One region of the Bradyrhizobium sp. MI1.4 genome, then DNA from elsewhere that is predicted to be linked to it. Evidence: predicted binding sites of a transcription regulator. Region 1 holds the regulator's gene; the other holds the start of a gene.

Region 1 (7,565 bases):
CAGCTACGACTTTTCGCGTGACATGTTCTTCCAGGGCATCGGCGCCTCCGGCTTCGCGATGGGCGCCATCACGGTGGCGTCGCCGCCTGAGACCGGCGGCTTACGGCTGCGTTACGCGGCCTTCATGCAAGGCCTGCGCGATGCGATCGATGCCCGCATCCGGGCGACGCTCGACGGCGACAATCGGGCGATCGCGACCGCGCTGCTCACCGGGCGGCGCGATGCGATCACCACGCCCGTCAACGATGCGATGTTCATCTCCGGCCTCGGCCACGTGCTCTCGATCTCCGGTTATCACATGGCCGTCGTTGCCGGCGTCGTGTTCTTCGCGGTGCGCGCGCTGCTCGCTCTGATCCCCGGATTGGCGGCCGGCTTCGCCATCAAGAAATGGTCGGCCGCCGCCGCGCTGGTCGCCGCTGCGTTCTACCTGCTGCTGTCGGGCGCGGAGGTCGCCACGCAAAGGTCGTTCTTCATGACGGCGGTGGTGCTGATCGCGGTGATGGTCGATCGCCGCGCCATCACCTTCCGCACGCTTGCTGTGGCTGCGCTGATCGTGCTGGCGGTCGCGCCGGAAGCGCTGGTGCATCCGAGTTTTCAGATGTCGTTTGCGGCAACGCTCGGCTTGGTCGCACTGGTGCAGATCGGCATGCCCAATTTGTTTGCCTCGCCGGACAATTCGGCGACTGCGCGCATTGCGATGTGGGGTGGGCGCGAGATTGCGATGCTGTTCATGGCTTCGCTGATTGCGGGACTTGCGACGACGCCCTATGCCGCCTTTCATTTCCACCGTGTCACGCCGTTCGGCGTGCTCGCCAATCTCGGCGCGATGCCGGTGGTCTCTGCGCTGGTGATGCCGGCGGGGCTGTTGGGGCTGCTTGCTGCGCCGTTCGGGCTGGACAGCGTGTTCTGGTGGCTGATGGGGATTGGCATCGAGTGGATGGTCGCGGTCTCGCGCTGGGTCGCGGCCTTGCCGGGCGCGGTGGGCCGCATCCCGGCGTTCGGGATCGCGCCGCTGATCGCGGCGAGCCTGGGAATCATTGTGCTCGGCTTGTTGCGCACGCCGCTGCGCTGGTCCGGCGCCCTGGTGCTGCTGGCAGCGATCCTCTGGGGACTGTCGGCGCGGCAGCCCGACATTCTGATTGCCGGGGATGGCGCCAGCGTCGCGGTGCGGGGCAGGGACGGATATCTGCACCTGATCAGGACGAACAAGGACAGCTTTCTGCTCAAGGAATGGCTCGCTGCCGACGCCGATCCGCGCGATGCGGGCAGAGCCTCGCTTGCCGATGGCGTGTCCTGCGACGAATCCGGCTGCGTGACGCCACTGGCCGACGGGAGGCTGGTCGCGCTGGCACTGCGCGTCGACGCTCTCGCGGACGATTGCAGTCGGGCCGCGCTGGTGGTGACGACTCGTCCCGCACCGCCTGATTGCGCGGCGATGGTGGTCGATCGGCAGCGGCTCGCCAGCCAGAGCGCGCTGGCGCTGACGCAGCGTGGTGACGGTTTTGTGGTTCAGGCAGTGAGGGCGAGAGGCACGAGCCGCCCCTGGTTGCCGGCCGGCGCCGGCGAGGGTGATTTCGACGGCAGCCTCGCGCCAAAGTCGACCGCGCCTCGCATCAAGGACGCAACGCCGGCGGACACCGACCTGCAAGCCGACGATTGATCTGATGGTGCGGAGCAACGCAGTGGTTCGGTGCGTCCGTTCGGATTAGCGGGGTGCAAACCACACCATCTCGCCGGCCACGGCCGGCGATGGCGATTTAATCCTGACCTCCGACTTCGTAGCCGGAGGGCGGCTCTGTCAGCCGATCGGCAGGTGCGTGACGGTCGGCTGCCTGTCGGCGGTGATCTGCGCCTTGTGCTCGCGCTCGGTGACCGACTGAGTCACCGGCAGTTGCAGCACCGTCGCGCGCTGGCCTTCGACGAGCTGCGTCACCAGCACGTATTTGCCGTCGGGGAATTCGATCGCATCATGATGGCGGTCGGGAACGTGCGGATCGATCTTGCCGAACTTGCCCACGCGGGAATTGATGGTGCGCGTCCAGATCCAGCGATTGTCGTAGCGGACGTCGTCGGCGAAGGCGAGCTCCGTCCCCGGCAGCAGGCAGACGGCAACAGACGGATCGGCTGCAGAGGCGAAGCCGCGCGTCGAGGTGCCGCGGAAGCTTGTCGTGACGATCGTCTCGCCGACTTCGGCGGGGCGCGACGCGACGGCATGTAGGCTGTAGTCACACATCGGGTGCTCCTCATGCTGGGATAGCAACCCGCGTCTCTTATCGAGGCGCAGGCCTCTATCAGAGTGGAAGCACGAACGCTCTGCTTGGTTGTGGGCAAATCTGCGGCTGGCTTCCGCAAGCCGCGATCACATTATCTTTCCCGAATTCAATAGGAACAAAGCTCGCCGCGATGCATTCGGGAGGCGCGTACGCGAACATTGCCAACTTGGCTGCAACGGCCGAACTTGACCGCTGGTCGCTGTTTCCTCGAACAACCGAGCCGCGAAGCGGTGCTGCTTGAAGCGGTGCTGCTTCGTCGGCGTGGCGAGGAGCCAGCGTTGGAGGAGGGGCCGGATAGTCTGTGCAGAACCAGAAAGGCTATCCAGCCGGAGCGGACGATGATCCGCTCCAATCTCTGACCGGCGATGTCGATCGGAAGCGCGCGAGGCGCCAAGCACCTCCGGCATGAAGTGCTTCCGATATGAAGTACTGCCGATAGAAAGACTCCCGGTATCAGTACTTCCGGTAAAGCCCGATCAGCTTGCCCTGAATCTTCACCCGGTTGGGCGGCAGGATGCGGACCTCATAGGCCGCGTTGGCGGGCTCGAGCGCGATCGAGGCGCCGCGACGGCGGAAGCGCTTCAGTGTCGCTTCCTCGTCGTCGATCAGCGCCACCACGATGTCGCCGGTATCGGCGCTCTCGTTGCGCTGGATCAGGGCCATGTCGCCGTCGAGAATGCCGGCTTCGACCATCGAGTCGCCGCGCACTTCCAGCGCGTAATGCTCGCCCGAGCCGAGCATGTCAGGCGGTACGCTGATAGTATGGCTGCGGGTCTGCAACGCCTCGATCGGCGTGCCGGCCGCGATGCGGCCCATCACCGGCACCGCGACGGGACGTTCGCCCTCGTCAGCGGGCAGGCTCGCGCTCGCACGCACCTTGCCGAGATTGCCCTCGATGACGCTCGGCGTGAAGCCGCGGCGGCTGCCAGCGGCTGCCTGGAGCTCCGGCAGCTTGATGACTTCAATCGCACGGGCGCGGTTGGGCAGGCGTCGGATGAAGCCACGCTCCTCGAGCGCCGTGATCAGGCGATGGATGCCCGACTTCGAGCGCAGATCGAGCGCATCCTTCATCTCGTCGAAGGAGGGCGGCACGCCGCTTTCCTTCAGACGTTCACTGATGAACCGCAGAAGCTCGTATTGTTTGCGCGTTAACATCTCGACCAAAGTCCCCCGGTTGATGTCGTCCGATTCCGAGACGCTGAATTCGGCCATAAGCCGCTGCATGCTCGAAACAAATCATGAACAGACACTATATGTTCGATACATGTTCCGCAACTGCTTAATTTACCGTGAACAGAGCAAAGTGCGCGGAACGCGCGTTGCGGGGGCGCTCAGACGGGGAGCCGCAACACTTCGCAAGCCGTGCCGGCTTCGGCCTTCGGCGCGAATGGTGCGCGGACGAGAAGTACCTGTGCTGCAGCGAGATTCGCAAGCAGCGAAGAGTCCTGATGATTGACGGGAACAACGACGCGTGTGCCATCGTCACGCTCCTCAAGATGCGCGCGCAGATAGTCCTCGCGCTGGTCGTTGGCGCCGACGTCGCGGCCGAGCACGGCGCGTTCACGGCGATGGTGAATCACTGAACGGCCCGACAGGGCGCGAATCAGCGGCACCATGAACAGGAAAGCGCACACGTAGGACGATACGGGATTGCCCGGCAGGCCGATCACACCCATTGCGCCGAGTCGCCCGTGCATCATCGGCTTGCCTGGCCGCATCGCGATCTTCCAGAACGCCATCGCGATGCCTTCGTCCCGCAGTGCCTGCTGGACCAGATCGTGGTCGCCGACCGATGCGCCGCCGGTCGTGATCAGGACGTCGGCGCCGCTCTCGCGGGCGCGGCGGATGCCGGCGGTGGTGGCCTCGAGCGTGTCGGCGGCAATACCGAGGTCGATGGTCTCGGCGCCCTCGCTGCGGGCGAGCGCGTGCAGGGCGTAGCCGTTGGAATAGACGATCTGGCCGTGGCCGGGCGTGGTGCCCGGCATCACCAGCTCGTCGCCGGTGGCGAGAATCGCGACCTTCGGACGCCTGACAACGGCAAGGTGCGGATGATTCATCCCGGCGGCGAGCGCGAGGTCTCGCTCGGTCAGACGGCTTCCCTTGCGCAGGAGCACGTCGCCCTCGCGGAAATCGACGCCGGCGGGGCGGATGTGCCGGCCGGCGATCGCGGCTTCCTTGATCGTGATGCGCTTGCCGGCGGCGACCGTGTCCTCCTGGATCACGACGGCGTCCGCGCCAAAGGGAACGACGCCGCCGGTGAAGATCCGCACGGCCTCGCCGGCTCCGACCGTCCCCTCGAACGGTCGGCCCGCTGCGACTTCGCCGATGACGGTGAGCTCCGAATCGATCGTCGCGGCATCGGCCGCGCGCACCGCGTAGCCGTCCATCGCCGACATCGCTTGCGGCGGCTGCGTGCGCCGCGCCACGACGTCACGCGCGAGCACGCGATGGTAGGCCTCGTCGAGGGAAATCATTTCTTCCGGCAGCGGCTCTGCACCCGCCAGCACCGCGGCAAGCGCGTCAGAAACCGGCATCAAGGCCACGGCGAAAACTCCTGCTCGGCACGTTCGGGCGAATGTTCCGCACGTCTTCTAGCCGAGCGCAGGCGCAGAGGCAAAAGCGGCTGAGCAGGCACAGTCATCCCGCCCCTTCACATTGTTCCGGAAGGCAGGATCAAGCGCGTCGCGGCATGATCCGAAGGAGGTCACAGATCGGCAGGAGAGTGGTCATGGAAGCGACGAAAATCATGGCAAGGCGAGAACGCGCCATGGCCTGAATCGATCAGCTCCCTGCCTGCCCGGGAGTTACGTCGGGCGCCTTGGATCCCTGATCCTTGTCGGGCAGCGGGTCGGCTTGGGATTTCAGGTCGGCGGCCTTGCTCACAAGCTTGGCGGAAAGGTCCGAATCTGAAGTTGTCCTCGCGAATTCAAGAAGAAGAGAGGCCTGCTTGGTGAGGTAGGTTTTGCCCAGCACGATGATGCATCCGTCCGTAGAAGTCCCAACGGACTCTAAGAGTCCGGAAGGCGGTATTCCGTTCCCGGAACTCTGTATAAAAATGCACAAAGTGATCCGGTTCCTCAATTTTTCAAAATTGGTCCGTCGGGCCGTGCCGTCGTGGGTTTCGCGACAACGGACGTCGTCAAATGCCCAATGCCTTCAATGCGTTCCCGACGTCACGCGGCGAGGTCACATGCACCGTCATCAAGCCGCGCGCGCGCGCTCCCTCGATGTTTTCGGCAAGATCGTCGAAGAACACGATGCGCCCGGCGGGCACGCCGATCGCCGCAACGACGTGGTCGAAGGCCTCCGCATCCGGTTTGCGCAGGCCGATGCTGGACGACAAATACAGCTCGCGGAAATGGCCGAGGAGGTCGGCATATTCCCTCGAGAAATGGTCCACGTGCGGCCGGTTGGTGTTGGAGAAAGCATAGAGCGGCATCTGTTTCGCTGCGCGCGGCAGCAGCTCGGCGATGTCAGGCATTTCGCCGGCGAAAATCGCGTTCCAGCCTTCCAGGAATTGCGCGTCCGAAATGCCGATTCCGAGCGAGGCTCGCAATGAGGCGAAATAGTCCTCATCGCTGATCTTCCCCATCTCGTGCAACCGATAGGCTTCGCTGTCCCGCACATAGCGCGCGACGATGGCTTCGGGCTTGCAGCCGGCATGTCCCGCCCAGCAGGCGATCGCCTTGGAGAAATCGATATCGAGCACGACGCGGCCGAGATCGAACAGGAGCGCATCCGCGCTGCCGGGAGAGAGCGATGTCACCTGCGTCCTTTCACTCAGTATCGATACGGCTCGTGGTCGAACAGCGGAAACGCGCTGAACACACTCGGCGCGTTGGTTGCGGTCGCCTGGTGCAGGCAGGATTTGTTGACCTCGGCGAACGAGGTCGCACCCAAGAGGCCGAGGCAGCGCAGCACTTCGTCCTCGAGCAGTTCCAGCATGCGCGCCACGCCGGCTTCGCCGGCCGCCGCCAGCGCCCAGCATTGCAGCCGGCCGATGCCGACGAGGTCGGCGCCCGCCGCGATCGCCTTGACGATGTCGGTGCCGCGACAGACACCGCCATCGACCATGATCTTGGCGCGGCCGTTCACGGCGTCGACGATCTCGGGCAGCACGTGCATGGCGCCGCGACCGTGATCGAGCTGACGGCCGCCATGGTTGGAGACGTAGATCCATTCGACGCCGTGATCGATCGCGATCAGCGCGTCCTCTGGCGTCGCGATGCCCTTGAGGATCAGCGGGATCTTGAACTTGTCCTTGATCATCTTCACCGTCCGCCACTCCAGACCCTTCTGGTAATCGCCCCCGGTGGCGCGCAAGCGGCTCTCGCGAACGTAGCGCTTGGCGATGTCACGTTCGCGGCGGCTGTAGTGGGCGGTGTCGACGGTCAGGCAGAAGGCGGCGTAGGCGTTCTTCTCGGCCCGGCTGACGACGTCGGCGACGAAGGCGTCATCGCCGCGCACATAGAGCTGGTAGAGCCGCAGCGCGTCGGACGCAGCTTCGGCGGTCTTTTCTAGGCCGGGCTCGGACACCGAACTGAGCATGTGCGCCGCACCGAAAGTGCCGCAGGCGCGTGCCACGCTCGCCGCACCATCCGGATCGAAGATCTCGAGCGCGCCGACCGGGGCGAGGACCACGGGCAGGCGCATCTTGCGGCCGAACTGTTCGACCGAACCTGTAACCTTGCGAACATCGCGCAGCACGCGCGGGCGGAAAGCGATCTCGTCCAGCGCCATGCGGTTGCGACGCATCGTGGTCTCGGTCTCGGCCGCGCCGACGATATAGTCCCATGCATTCTGGTTGAGGTTGGCGCGGGCTTTCCGGATGAATTCATGCAGATTCTGGAACGGCTCGGTGCTGGCGCCGAGCTCGACGTTCCTTTCCGGTTGGATGCGGGGTGCTTCGTTCATTGTTATCCTCCCGAGAATTTGAAGCCTTCCCTGATCGCCTAACCCGTCCGGGGCGCCAAAACCATCCTAAAATGGCATGGCTGCGAGGCGCGGGCCGGCCGGCCGACCCCCGTTGCGCACGAACCGGTCCTGCAACGTTGCCGAAAGTTTAGGTCCGGACCAACCGATTTTTACGGTGTACCCGCCGGCGTGGCATCCCGGCCTTGAAGAAACCAGAATGGTATTGTGAGAAGCAGGCTGGATCGCCATTTGCATGGCGGCTCCCAGCCCCACCGAACCGCGAAGCAAAAAGGCCAGCCTATCCATGCGGAAAACCCTGCTGTTTCCACTGGGCGCGCTCACCGGAGCGTGTCTGACCCTTTTGGTAGCCAGTCCGCA
Region 2 (7,565 bases), on a different contig from region 1:
CGCAACTGCATCGAGATGGGCGTTGAGGCCCGCTGCGAGCGAGATCGAGCCGTCGATCACCGGGCGGATCGGCCGCTCGGTGGGGATGTGGACGAGAATGTCTTTGTACATGACGTGCCTCCGATGGACATCATCCGGTGGCCGCAGTCTTCCACGGTGCGCATGGCCCGCGTTGAGCTGCATCAAACGTGCAGCCTTGACCTTTGGCCGTATCGCCGGCCCGGCTACTTTGCCAAGATTTAATCGCGTGGACGGGACGCTGTAAGGTGGCGACCACCATGTTGGGTGCAAGGCGACTTACCCAACATGGACATATCGACATGAGCGATCACGTCAATTCCGACACCACAACGTCCCGCAAGGTCCTGAGGCCGCGCCGGCTCGCGCTGCTCGGCACCGTGGCCGCGCTTGGCGTGGCCGTGCTGGCGACTGCTCCCGGCTCTTCGCCGTTCAGCGCGACCTCCTTCATTGCGCCCGCCCAGGCCGCGGAGACCGCCGCGACACCGCCGGGCTTCGGCGACCTCGTCAGCAAGGTCAAACCCGCCGTCATTTCGGTGCGGGTCAGGATCGACCAGGACAATGATAAGAGCGCGATGCTGCAACAGAACCGGATGGATTCGGACGAGGCGACGCCGTTCGACCAGTTCTCGCGGCAATTCGGCTTCCGCGGCCCGGGGGGCATGGAGGGCATGCCGCGCCAGCGCCGCCAGATGATCACGGGTGAGGGCTCCGGCTTCTTCATCTCCGCCGACGGCTATGCCGTGACCAACAACCACGTCGTCGATCACGCCGAATCGGTGCAAGTGACGATGGACGACGGCACCATCTACAGCGCGAAAGTGGTCGGCACCGATCCGAAGACGGATCTCGCGCTGATCAAGGTCGAGGGCAAGAAGGATTTTCCGTTCGTCAAATTCTCCGACCAGAAGCCGCGTATCGGCGACTGGGTGGTCGCGGTCGGCAATCCCTTCGGCCTCGGCGGCACCGTGACCGCCGGCATCGTCTCGGCCAGCGGCCGCGACATCGGCAATGGTCCCTATGACGACTTCATCCAGATCGACGCGCCGATCAACAAGGGCAATTCCGGCGGGCCGGCCTTCGACATGAACGGCAACGTGATCGGCGTGAACACCGCGATCTTCTCGCCCTCCGGCGGCTCGGTCGGCATCGGCTTCGACATTCCGGCTTCGACCGCAAAGCTCGTCGTCGCACAGTTGAAGGACAAGGGCGCGGTCACACGCGGCTGGCTCGGCGTGCAGGTGCAGCCGGTGACGTCGGATATCGCCGACAGTCTCGGCCTCAAGGAGGCGCGCGGTGCGATCGTCGACAATCCGCAGGACGGCAGCCCGGCGGCGAAGGCGGGCATCGAGGCGGGCGACGTCATCACCGCCGTCAATGGCACCGCGATCAAGGATTCCCGCGATCTCGCCCGCACCATCGCCACCCTGGCGCCGGGCACGTCCGTGAAGCTCAATGTCGTCCACAAAGGCGACAGCAAGACGGTGACACTGGCGCTTGGCGAGTTGCCGAACGAGCGGCAGGCTAGAGCCGACGAGGGCAAGTCGCAGCCAGATGCCGGCATGCCGCCGCGTCTGGGGCTCAGCCTGGCTCCGGCCGGCGACGTGCAGGGCGCCGGCCAGAAGGGCGTCGTCGTCACTGAAGTCGATCCGCAAGGCCCGGCCGCGCAACGCGGCATCCAGACCGGCGACGTCATCCTCAACGTGGGCGGCAAGGCCGTCGCCAATATCGGCGATGTCCGTTCGGAGCTGGCGCAAGCGAAATCGTCCGGCAAGCGCAGCGTGCTGCTGCAGGTCAGAAGCGCGCAGACGACCCGGTTCGTGGCGGTGCCGCTCGCATAAGGCGAACGTCGATCGGCGCAACTCCAAAAAGGCGGCCTTCGGGCCGCCTTTCCTGTTCGCCTTCAGGATTTCCGCACATCGCCGATAACATTCTCGTTAACGGCAGGGAGGATGACCCGGTTTCGTCCGAAAAAGCCGTGTTCGCTCATCACAATTGCGGATCTCGTACAGACTCGGCGGCAATGAAGCCACCGACGATTGCAAGCGTGGAACTTCGAACTTGCCGCCGCTGAGCCGGCCGGCAATTCGTATTTGATCGGTGCCGACATGGATCGATTGAAGCTCTCGCTGAGAAGTGCGCTGCTTGTGGCGCCGTTGGTAGCGCCACTTGTGCTATGGGGTGGAAACGCTCTCGGGCGCGACGACGGCCGCTACGCGGACTCACCTCTCAAGCCGTGGTTCGACGGCCTGCGCAGCCATCTCGGTCCGTGCTGCTCGGATGCGGATGGGTTTGCGGTCGCCGATCCCGATTGGGACTCGCACAATGGACATTACCGCGTGCGGCTCGACGGCGAGTGGGTCGAGGTACCGGACGAAGCCGTGATCACCGAGCCGAACCGGGCCGGCCGCACCATGGTGTGGCCGGTGAAGACCGCGTTCGGCGTTTCGATCCGCTGCTTCATGCCGGGCAGCATGATCTGACTGAGGTCAGCGCGACCGTTTGGAGGATTTGCGCTTCGACGTCTTCTTCGAACTCTTTCTCGAAGTCTTCTTGGATGTTTTCCGAGATGTCTTCTTTGACGTCTTCTTGGACGTCTTTCGTTTCGCGGCCTTCTTCGGGACCTTCTTGCCCTTCTTGCGCGCTTTCGACAGGCCGATCGCGATTGCCTGCTTGCGGCTCTTCACGCGTCCGCCTCGACCGCCCGGTCCGCTTTTCGCGGTCCCCTTCTTGTAGCGCTTCATCTCGCCTTCGACATCGCTGCCGGAGCTGCGCGAGTAGCGGCGCTTCTTTGCCTTGCGTGCCATGCATGTTCTCCCTTGGCCTGGGAAAACAATCCGGGACAGGCATGGTTCCGAAAGTGCAAGCAACGTTCCGGATAGGCGACCTAGCCTAGAACGAATCCGCCAGCTCGATCTCCGCTTCCAGCACCTGAATGCGCCGTGCTGCCTCGCTGGAGGACAGATCCCGCGCGTATTGCGCGGGCTGATACGCCTCTTCGCTCAGCCGTTTCAGCCGGAGGCCCTGCGCCCGCGTCATCTGCTCGGTGAGGAAAGACTTGGCATCGTATTTACCTTGAACCTGCATGTCGCTTCTCCCTTCTGAAATCGTGACTTGACTATATGTTCTTATTTTGTTCTAACAAGCCATGGACAACAGAATTAATGAAATTCGACGTAAAATCAGCGCCTTGAGGCTGGAAATGGCCGATGTCGAGGCGGCCGTACGCGAGCTCGTCGAGCGCGATCGGGACTGCACGGAGAAGGCCCTGGCGCAAATGGATCTGCGCCGGAAAATCAATCTGCTGATCGGCGAATGGAAGGCTGCAGGTGGCGGCGATGTCCTGCCGAATGTCCGCGATAGGATGCGCCTTCGTTCCGCGAAGACATCAGGTAGTCCTCTGCGCGTGATCGCGAGCCGCTGAGAGCCTTGGGAGCGCACGGTGGAGGAAGTCCCGGATGCATACCGGATTCTAAAGCTGCGCGCCGAGATTCTCGAACTGGGCTCTGCCATCCGGCAGCTGCAACGCGAGGGGCTCGACGACGCCGCGGCCCAGCTCTTGATCGCGCGCAAGCGCGCACGACTCGACCATCTGGTGAAGTCAGATCCTGCAGGCGTTCATCCTGACATCCTGGGCAGCCATCGTAGCTGAAGCCTGCGCGCAACGCGAGGTGCGGGGCTCATCGATACCGCATGTTGACGAAGCGGCCCGAGAGAAGTCTGTTCGAATCCCAAAGCAAAAGGCCCCGCGATCGCGGGGCCTTCGTGTTTTCGCCGAACGCCTACTTGGTGTTGCTCATACCGGCCTTGTTGTTCGTCATGGTGCCGCCCTGGTCGGAGCCGGGGCCGGAGCCGCCCTGACCGGAGGGATCAGCACCCTTGGAGGACTTGGTGTTGGCGCCCGTGGTGGTCTGCGACGTCGACATCGATGATCCGTGTTTTGCCTTATGCGACTTGGCCTGCACTGCGAACGGTGCGGCGGCGAGGCCGGTTGCCAACATCACGGCAAGAGCGAGCTTGGTGGTCTTCATCTGCGGGAACTCCCTGAGTTGAATTGACGCAGGCAGCAAACTGCCATTCGTCGCAGGAGTTCCGAACGAAGAAATTCCGGTAAAGCACGCATAGTTCAAGATTGCTTGTCCTCGGCGAGGATGAATACGACGCCGGTCAGTGTCGCGCCGATCGCGAACGTCGTCACCAAGGTGAGGGCGAAAACGACCACGGCCTGCCTTCCGCCGTGACTCAGCAAATTGGCGACGCCGGGATTGGACAGCACGAGCAAGAGGCTGAAAGCGAGTCCTAAGGCTGCGCCCATCATCGCGTGCGTCATCAGCTTGACGAGCCCGCTGGGAGAGATCAGGTCAGACGACTTCTTCGCGCGCATGGAACTCTATCCCAATCTCGCATGCAACGCCTGCGACACGCGCCGGTTCCATCCGCATGAAGGAATTGTCATCATCCGCTTCATCCGACGTTCATGCCGGGTGGGCGAGAATGAGCGCGCAACACGGGAACATTCGATATGGGTAAGGTGGTCTTTCTCTATCGCTCTCTGGCTTATCGTAACGCCGCTGCGGACATCCTCCGCAAAGCGCGCAAGCTGCCCCGCGGCGCGGAGCGAAGCGCGGCGTGCCGCTATGCCAAGGCTCTGCGCGATCTCGCCCAAACGGAAGCCTGGCTCGAAGGACGGGTCGCGCGCGAGCCGCAAACGACGCAGCGCAGGAAGAGCGCGGCCTCCGGTTAGCCGGAAGCGCGCTGCAATTCGGCGGAGCTGGCGGCTTCGAAGTTGCCGGGCGCGGTCGTCGCGGCAGTCTTGCGGACCAACGGCACCTCGAGCCGGCACAGCAGACCCTCGGCGCGCCAATCGAATCGCGCCTGCCCGCCGAGCTGGGACTCGACGCTCGCAAGCAGGCTCCGCGTACCAAAGCCGCGGGATTTCGGCGTCATGACGAGCGGGCCGCCGGATTCCTCCCAGGTCAGCGTGAGCAGCTCGTCCTCGACCTGCCAGCCGATTGCGAGCCGTCCCGTCCGCGTCGAGAGCGCGCCATATTTCGCCGAGTTGGTGAAAAGCTCATGCAGCGCCAGCGCCAGCGTCTGGGCGGTTGCCGGCAGCAACTGAACTTCCGACCCCGCCAATTTGATCTGGCCGCCGAGGGAATAGGGCGCAAGCTCCTCGTCGATCAGCTTCGAGAGTTCGGCGCCCTGCCAGCTCGATAGCGACAGGATCGTGTGCACGCGCGCCAGTGCATTGATGCGTCCCTCGACGGCGCTGACATAGGCTTTGACCTCGTCGGCGCGGGTGAGGCGCACGATCGATTGCGCCAGCGCCAGCGCATTCTTGGCGCGATGATCGACTTCCCGCGCCAGGAGAGTCTGCCGTTCCTCGGCGCGCTTGCGTTCGGTGATGTCCACCGTCACGCCGCTGACGCGCATGACCCGACCGCTATCGTCAACCGTGGCGGCGGCCGTGCCGACACACCAGCGCACATCGCCGTCGGGCCGCACGATGCGGAACTCCGTTTCATAGGAGCGCGTGCCCTTGTTGAATTCGGCGATCGCCTTGCGCAACTGATCGACGTCATCCGGATGCAACAGCGCCTGAACGTTGGCCGGATTCACCTCGAAGCTCTCCGGGCCAACACCAAAGATGCGGTATTGTCCCTCGTCCCACATCCAGTCGCCGGTGATCCAGTCCCAGTCCCAGGAGCCCATCTTGCCGGCGGCGATCGCCATGCTGCGCCGCTCTTCGCTCTCGCGCAGCTTTGCTGTGGAATTCTCAAGCTCGGCGGTGCGTGCACGCACGCGGTCCTCGAGGTCCTGATTCAGCCGTTCGAGCTCGCGCGTCTTGCGATAGAGCTCTGCAAACACCTTGACCTTGGCGCGTAGCACCTCCGGCACGACCGGCACCGGGACGTAGTCGACGGCGCCCATCTCGTAGCCGCGCAGGCGGTCGATGTCGCTGACTTGAATGGCCGAGATGAAGATCATCGCGGTCTTCTGGAAGCGCGGGTGCTCGCGGATCATCGCGGCGAGCTCGAAGCCGTCGAGCTCGGGCATGCAGACGTCGACCAGGATCACCGCGATCTCGGTCTTGAGCAGCACCTCCAGAGCCTCGCGACCGGATGAGGCGATCACGAGGTTCTGGCCGAGATCCTTCAGGATCACCTCATAGGCGAGCAGCTTGGCCGGCTGGTCGTCGACGAGGAGGATGTTGACCTTTTCGTGGTCCATACGGGCATCCAACTCAGCGGTGCAGCCACATGCGGATTGCAAGCAGCAATTGATCGGTGTTGACGGGTTTGGCGAGATAGTCGGACGCGCCGGCCTCGAGGCATTTCTCGCGGTCGCCCTTCATGGCCTTGGCCGTCAACGCGATGATCGGAAGACGGGCGAAGATGGGGTTTTCACGAATGACGCCGATGGTCTGATAGCCATCCATCTGCGGCATCATGATGTCCATCAGCACGATGGCGATCTCCGGGTTGGATTCGACCAGGGCCACCGCCTCGTTGCCGGTCGTGGCCGTCAGCACCTTCATGCCGCGCCGCTCCAGCACGCTCGACAGCGCGAAGATGTTGCGGGCGTCGTCGTCGACGAGCAGGGCGGTCTTGCCGATCAGGTCTTCGTCGGAACTGTTCAGCTTCTCGAGCATGCGCTGCTTCTCGATCGGCAACTCCGTGATCACGCGGTGCAGGAACAGCGCGGTCTCGTCGAGCAGGCGCTCCGGCGATTCCACGCCCTTGACAACGATGCTCCGCGCCATGGTGTGGAGCTCCGCATCTTCCTCGGCCGACAGCTCGCGGCCGGTGAAGACGACCACCGGAACGTTCGAGAGCGCCTCGTCATTGCGGATCTGGTCCAGCACCTCGAAGCCGGTCATGTCGGGCAGGCGCAGGTCGAGCACGACGCAATCACAGGGGTTCTCACGCAGCATCGAGAGCGCGTCGGCACCGGTGCCGGTCGTCACGATCTCGATGTCGTCGTGATGCAGGAGCTCGCGGATCGAGAGCTGCTCGGCCTCGTTGTCCTCGACGATGAGCAGCCGCTTGCGCCGCGGTCGCGCATATTCCTTGATCTGGGTCAGCGCGGCCGAGACACCCTCGGTCGTCGTCGGCTTGTTGACGAAGGAGAAGGCGCCGCGCGCCAGCGCATGCTGGCGGTCCTCGTCGAGCGTGATGATCTGCACGGGGATGTGGCGGGTCAGCGGATTGTGCTTGAGCTGGCTCAACACGGTCCAGCCGAGCATATCCGGCAGGAATACGTCGAGCGAGACAGCCCTCGGCTGGTACTGCTTTGCAAGCTCCAGCGCCTCCGCGCCGCGGGCCGCGACCAGCACCTTGAATCCCTTGTCGCGGGCGAGGTCGACCAACACGCGCGCGTAGTGCGGGTCGTCCTCGACGATCAGGAGGATGCTATCGCCGGGTTCGAGGTTGAGCCGGTCGTCGGGAAGCTGCTCGATCACGCGCTGCGGTTCGGCTGTCGCGGGCTGCAGCGCCGGCGGCTGGCTCTGTTGGGGCGTTGCGCGGGGCGCGAGCGTCGGGCCGGAA

What was found. The regulator LexA, encoded in region 1, represses DNA repair genes until DNA is damaged. The targets are predictions, from matches to a motif close to TGTTCNNNNTGTGTTCNG.
Region 2: AC0L23_RS24130 (DUF3072 domain-containing protein) is a predicted target of LexA. The motif match lies at 3,142-3,159, and genes of this name have one in related genera.

The regions. Positions count from the first base shown of each region.
Region 1 covers NZ_JBVVPP010000027.1:8,496-16,060, forward strand. The annotation lists gene AC0L23_RS25070 (ComEC/Rec2 family competence protein) at 1-1,660, shown strand, start outside; gene AC0L23_RS25075 (hypothetical protein) at 1,799-2,233, opposite strand; gene lexA (transcriptional repressor LexA) at 2,727-3,428, opposite strand; gene AC0L23_RS25085 (molybdopterin molybdotransferase MoeA) at 3,605-4,816, opposite strand; gene AC0L23_RS25090 (hypothetical protein) at 5,055-5,246, opposite strand; gene AC0L23_RS25095 (HAD family hydrolase) at 5,413-6,039, opposite strand; gene AC0L23_RS25100 (alpha-hydroxy acid oxidase) at 6,054-7,187, opposite strand; gene AC0L23_RS25105 (S41 family peptidase) at 7,492-7,565, shown strand, end outside.
Region 2 covers NZ_JBVVPP010000024.1:71,884-79,448, reverse strand. The annotation lists gene AC0L23_RS24150 (universal stress protein) at 1-111, opposite strand, end outside; gene AC0L23_RS24145 (Do family serine endopeptidase) at 321-1,859, shown strand; gene AC0L23_RS24140 (hypothetical protein) at 2,127-2,501, shown strand; gene AC0L23_RS24135 (DUF6496 domain-containing protein) at 2,508-2,825, opposite strand; gene AC0L23_RS24130 (DUF3072 domain-containing protein) at 2,911-3,105, opposite strand; gene AC0L23_RS24125 (hypothetical protein) at 3,221-3,442, shown strand; gene AC0L23_RS24120 (hypothetical protein) at 3,461-3,670, shown strand; gene AC0L23_RS24115 (hypothetical protein) at 3,801-4,049, opposite strand; gene AC0L23_RS24110 (hypothetical protein) at 4,145-4,402, opposite strand; gene AC0L23_RS24105 (hypothetical protein) at 4,541-4,762, shown strand; gene AC0L23_RS24100 (HWE histidine kinase domain-containing protein) at 4,759-6,249, opposite strand; gene AC0L23_RS24095 (HAMP domain-containing protein) at 6,263-7,565, opposite strand, start outside.